DNA from 2 places in the Paenibacillus sp. FSL M8-0334 genome. Region 2 is predicted to be linked to the other one. Evidence: predicted binding sites of a transcription regulator. Region 2 holds the regulator's gene; the other holds the start of a gene.
What was found. Region 2 encodes CtsR, which represses protease genes until heat stress. Its sites were predicted from a motif close to ATGGTCAATAAAGGTCAAACA; they were not measured.
Positions count from the first base shown of each region.

Region 1: the regulator CtsR is predicted to act here: its motif matches at 1,376-1,396, upstream of clpP (ATP-dependent Clp endopeptidase proteolytic subunit ClpP).

Region 1 is NZ_JBBOCH010000001.1:2,146,588-2,149,706, forward strand. Features, by position in the region: gene MKX64_RS09275 (sugar-binding transcriptional regulator) at 1-982, opposite strand, end outside; tRNA gene MKX64_RS09280 (tRNA-Arg) at 1,244-1,318, shown strand; gene clpP (ATP-dependent Clp endopeptidase proteolytic subunit ClpP) at 1,476-2,072, shown strand; gene MKX64_RS09290 (PdaC/SigV domain-containing protein) at 2,185-3,119, opposite strand, start outside.
Region 2 is NZ_JBBOCH010000001.1:2,914,664-2,917,782, reverse strand. Features, by position in the region: gene MKX64_RS12665 (protein arginine kinase) at 1-815, opposite strand, end outside; gene MKX64_RS12660 (UvrB/UvrC motif-containing protein) at 871-1,395, opposite strand; gene MKX64_RS12655 (CtsR family transcriptional regulator) at 1,422-1,883, opposite strand; gene MKX64_RS12650 (GntR family transcriptional regulator) at 2,291-3,007, opposite strand; gene MKX64_RS12645 (sugar kinase) at 3,016-3,119, opposite strand, start outside.

The sequences.
Region 1 (3,119 bases), 770 kb from region 2:
GAATGTCTTCATGGCCGAATTTCAGCACAGCGTGGATCGCTTTGCCCTTGCTTCTTCCTCCTGCGATGCCAATGACGATCTCGGTGCGCATAATATCTTCAAGCCGAAGACCGAGCGTAAGCATCTTGTGTACGACCTCACCTGATTCGCTGAAATAGTATCCGAAGGATTCCGCAATGGCACCGTCTTTCTGCAGACTGTCAATCGAGCCGTCATCCAGCTTGCGCCTGCGGGCCATCTCCATGGCGTCGCCGATGCCGTGAATGATAATGCGTGATTGACGGATGACATGCACAATCTCCTGAATATGCTGATCATGCACAAGAGACTGATAGGCATCCTCGCCCAGCAAATCCGGTACATGCAGCAGCCGGTATTCCGCGCCAACCCGTTTGGCCATCTTGGAAGCGATCGTATTCGCCTGAATCTCCACACTCTCTCCAAGGCCGCCCCGAGCCGGTACAAACCAGCTTCCCTTCAAAGGGCCGCCGGCAAGCGCGGTCATCTGCTCTGCCACTTCGGCAAGCGTTGATCCGCCCGTGACGGCAATCGTGTCTCCGCTATGAACATAGCTGAGGAGCGTTCTTGCTCCGACACGGCCAAGCTCACGCTTCACATCCGGGGAAGATTCACTGTCGCCAGGAATGACAACAACCTTACGCAAGCCATAAGCCTTGCGAATCTTCTCCTCCAGGCGGGCCAGACCGAACAGCTCCTTCATCATCGGCTCCAGCTGTTCCAGCAAACAGATGCCGGCATCGCTGATCCGCATTCCGACCGTCTCGATCTCAATCAGACCTTGTGCCTTCAGAAGATCGGTCTCCGCTCTGAGCACACGCTCGGTCATCTCGAGTGATCCGGCGAGCGTCCTCCGTCCGACAACTCCAGACAACCTGATCTGATGAAGGATCGTATACCTTCGTTTAAGAGTGTCCATGAGATCTGGCAGAAGCTGCTCTTGTATTTCTAATAGGTCACGCATGCATTCCACTCCTGCAAACTTCGTCTCGACGCTCTTTATGTTGGACGTAAAATGTCCCGGGTAAGCAATTTAAGTCCCACCCTTATTCTACTCAATTATTATGCAGGTTGCAAGGGGTCCGAAAGTATATTTCTCAGCCTCAGGCATTCTTATACATTATGGCCAAATGATGCTTGGGTCTAGACAAAAACAATCTTTTGAACGACTTCTTGTCTTTTGTTCAAACTTGTTGTATAATCAATTTCGTTGCTAATTTTTTATGCGCCCGTGGTCCAATGGATATGACGTAGGCCTCCGGAGCCTGAGATCGAGGTTCGATTCCTCGCGGGCGCGCCATATCATCATTACTGTTTACCCGCATAGTGCCTGAGATGGCTCTTTTTTTTACCCGATAGTTTGACTTTCTTTGACTTTTTGATTTGAATTGTTTATCATGTGGGTAATACGGTAACAGTATTTTAAAGAGGACTGTACTTAAGAGGAGGTTTTCCACGTGAGTTTTATACCTATGGTCGTTGAACAAAGCAACCGCGGCGAGCGGGCGTACGACATCTATTCCAGATTGCTGAAAGACCGCATTATCTTCCTCGGCTCCGATGTAAATGACGTGGTCGCCAATTCCATCATTGCCCAAATGCTGTTCCTGGCAGCAGAGGACCCTGAAAAGGATATTCATCTTTACATCAACAGCCCGGGCGGTTCGATTACCGCCGGCATGGCCATTTACGATACGATGCAATTCATCAAGCCGGATGTTTCGACCATCTGTGTCGGCATGGCGGCTTCGATGGGCGCGTTCCTGCTGAATGCAGGTGCCAAGGGCAAGCGCTTCGCGCTGCCTAACAGCGAAATCATGATTCACCAGCCGCTTGGCGGCGCACAAGGCCAGGCAACGGATATCGAAATCCGCGCCCGCCGCATTCTGAAGATGCGCGACAAGCTGAACCGCATCCTCGCAGAGCGTACCGGTCAGCCGCTTGAGCGCATCGAGAAAGACACCGATCGCGACTACTTCATGACTGCTGAAGAAGCCAAGGAATACGGCATCGTCGATCAGGTTCTGGAGAAAACTCCGGCGCAAGGACTGTAAACTCAGCCGGAAACCTTATTTGCATAAAAAAACGGGCAGGCGCCGAATCGGTGCCTGCCCGTTTTTTCCATAACTCTTGTACTCGACGAGTCTGCTTACATAACTGCAGCCCTTACTTCCACTCCTTCAGCTTCAGCTCAAACTCCGGAAAACCGTAAGCATACGCCGTGTACTCATACAGCTGGAAGAAGAGCACCGCTGCGCCGTCCTTCAGGTAGAAATCGGCATCGTCCGATACGCCTTCAAACCCGCCGAGATAGCCCTCATTCGCTTTGAATTTCTTCAATACATAATCATTCAGCTTCTTCTTGCCGTCACCCTTCAGGTTAATGACGTCCCCGAGGCTTTGCAGCGATCCGTCCTCCAGCGAGAACGTATAACCCTGGCGGTAAGTCATCCCATGCGCCCCGCCCGTATACGTGTATTCACTCGTCAAGATGCTGAGCAGCCCCTCTGCGTTGTAGGTCACTACAAAATCGCCCTGGAACTCATACTCCATCCCCGGCTCAGGCGATGGCGCTTCCGCAACCTGCTCCTTCGCCGCCTCGATGAACCGCTCGGCATGCTGCTTTAGCGTCTCGTTGATCGCAGACTGCGCTTTATCGTTGCCAAGACCGCTGATCTGGGCATAGCGCACTTGAATGTTGGCTTTATCCGTGGACTCCTTCAATGTTTTGGCAGAAATTGTGATCGCATTTTGCTTTTTCGGCACCATCGAAAGCGTCTTCTGCGCCGCATTCCACTGTCCTTGAACGCCCATATAATCACTGAGCACTTTATACGGGATATACAAACGCCCATCGATGATCTGGCCTCCAGGCTCCCCTATGTAAAGCCCGTTAACCGATAGGCCGATGTCTTTCGAGGCATACACCACCGCTTTCAGACGGTTGTATCCATCGCCCAGCGTATAAGCACGCGCTTTAGCATCATACTTAATCGGCAAACCGAGCGCGTCTCTGACGGCGGTAGCTGGCACATATGTAACACCGTTGGACAGGATTCCTTTTTGCGGCAGCACTTTGCCATTCCATTTCAGAACAACTT
Region 2 (3,119 bases):
ACCCGGTCCGTAATCCGGATCTTGGATTCATTCAGAAGCCGCTCTCTGGCGTTCTTCTCATGTTCTATGATCTGAAGCACGACACTGTGCAGATTTTCGATAATTTCGGCCTCGGTCTGCCCGAGCGTAATCTGGTTCGAAATCTGGAACAGGTTGCCCAGCGCCTCACTGCCTTCTCCGTAAATCCCTCGGACCGTCAACCCTACCTGCGACACCGCCGACAGAATCCGGTTGATCTGCTGCGTCATGACCAGCGCCGGCAAATGCATCATCACCGAAGCCCGAAGCCCGGTGCCGACATTCGTCGGACAGCTGGTCAAGTAGCCCCGCTTGTCATCAAAGGCATAATCGACTCTGGACTCGAATATATCATCCAGCGCCGATGCCCGCTCCCAGGCTTCATGAACCTGAAAGCCGGGGTACAGGCATTGAATGCGGAGATGATCCTCCTCGTTGATCATAATGCTTACCGATTCATCATCTGTCAGCACCACAGCGCCGTTGCGGGACTCGCTGGCCAGATTCGGACTGATCAGATGCTTCTCAACGAGCACCTGTTTGTCCAGATCGTTAATCTCATTTAACGGTATGACATGCAGCACGCCGAAGTCGTTCAACAGCTGCTCATCCTCGATGACTTTGGTCAGGCGCTCAAGCACTTCACCGGACTGCTGGTTCGTTGCCAACAGCGGGAAAGGAAGATGCTGAAGGTTGCGGGCTACCCGGACGCGAGTGCTAATGACAATGTCGGAGTCCTGACCGCTTCCACGCATCCATTCGCTGAGCGCATGTTCCGTAAACCGAAGATTGGACATCACGCAATCCCTCCTACTTCAAGTCCAGTTTCATTGGCTCATCGCTCACGAAGCGCTAACCTTGAGCCATGTTCTTCTCGAGCTCTCGAATTTGATCCCGGATTTCGGCCGCAGCCTCAAACTCTTCACGCACGATCCGATATTGAAGTTCCTTCTTCAATTCGTCGAGTCTGCGCTTGATCTTGATCCGGCCGCCGCTGCGCTTCGGCACTTTGCCGATATGCGCCGTATTCCCATGAACGCGCTTGAACAGCGGGTCCAGACGATCCGAGAAGTAGTTGTAGCAGGAGCTGCAGCCGAAGCGTCCGACCTTACTGAACTGGGAGTAGGTCATGCCGCATTCTTCACACCGCAGAGATTGTGCCGATATCGCACCTGGCGTCTGCCCTTTTCCGGAAGGATCCAGATCCAGGAGGCCCGACAACAAACTGTGTATAGAAAAACCATTCGACGTTCCGGGGATCAATTCCCCTTTTTCTCGGGCACAGAATTCACAAAAATGAAATTCTGTTTTCTCCCCGTTCACAATTTTGGTGAAATGGAGCGTTGCTGGCCGTTTGCCGCATTCCTGGCATAACATATCACATGCCTCCTTAACAGACAGACTCACTTACCTAATAAAGATACAAGCATGGCCTTCATAATCCGGGCTCTCAGCTCATCCCGATAAGGAAGCTTGACGTTCAGGCACTCCCGAGAAATTGCGGCGCGCATCAAGCAAGCCTCCCGCTTGGTGAGCAACCGGGCTTCCTCAAGCTGATAAATCAGCCCCTCTGCCACCGTCTGGTCAATCATATTGCCAATCGTGTGGTTAAGATGCTTATGAAGCGCCGAATGCTGCGGCAATTCGATACGCTGTATACGAATATAGCCGCCGCCTCCGCGCTTGCTCTCCACGAGAAACCCCTTCTCGAGCGTGAACCGTGTGCTGATGACATAATTGATCTGGGATGGCACGCATGAGAACTGCTCCGCCAGATCATTCCGCTGGATCTCAACGGTTCCTTCCGGGCTTTCCTGTATAATGCTCTTTAGGTATTGTTCGATAATATCAGAGATATTACGCATTGTCTGTTCATCCTCCACTGCTTGAAACGTAAAGATGGATAGGGATCTTACACGTCCGCACAGAGCCTTGCTTATAGGTTGAATTAACCATAATCAAAAACTGCGAACCCTTCGTTGACTTTGACTTTCTTTGACTTTAACTTTATTATAGCACATTTTTTTATTTTGCCAAGGGCTTTCTATTATGATGTTCCATTCACGCCTCACATCATTATTGTACCCCATTTCCAGCCTGTTTATAGCCCTGAAGGCAGCCTTCCGCTCACAGCCCCCTGTACACACAAAAGAGCATCCCCCAATCCTTATGGCAAGGACGGGAATGCTCTTGATCTATGTGCTGCTGTTCAACTCCTAGTGCCGGGCCGACCCCGGACAATAACCGGGAGCCATCGACAGAACTGGAGGTCTTACAGATCATAGGTGATCAAATAATGCTGGAGCTCCGTGTTGTAGTAGCCAATGCTGTACTCTATAATCGAGCCTTCGGCATCATAGGAGGAGCGGAGCCTTTTCAGAAGCGGTGTGCCCGGCTTCACCCCGAGCAGCCGTTCGGTCTCCTCCTGCGCCGGTGCAACCGTGAACCGGTCACGGAATTGCTCCAGCGTGATTCTGCTCTCTTCAATCCGGTCATATAGTGAGGGAAGCTCGCTTTGATCAAGCTCCTCCCCCAGGTCAACTCTGGATGAAATATAATGAATATAGTGAATGTACGGTTGACCGTCCAGCAAATACAGGCGCTCAATATACCGGCAGCGTTCGCCGAATTTCTCGTACAATTCGGTGCCCGGCTCCGGCTGCGTCCAGCCAAAGCTCAGGTGCTGCTTCTGGATCTGATGACCTTCCTCGACCAGAATCTCGGTGAAGCGTTTGCCCTTGGACAGCTTAGAAAAAGAGGTGTTGCGGATCACAATGGTGCCCACGCCGCTTCGCTTGTCCACATAACCTTCCTGGTACAGCTCCTGGATTGCGTTGCGGATCGTCATCTTGCTGACGTTGAATTCCCGCTCCAGCTGCGGCTCGGACGGAATATGGGACCCGAGCGGATAGACGCCGTGCAGAATGCGGTCTTTTATAATTTTTTTGATCTGCAAATATAGCGGACCGTTCTTCCGTGTAATCGTCATCTCTGATCTTACCTTTCAACATCTGACATGTGCTCATTCATCGCCTGGACAATCTCGCGCTCATTGGCCGTAGGCGTATCCCCGGTCACGGTATGCGCAAGCATTCCGGCAG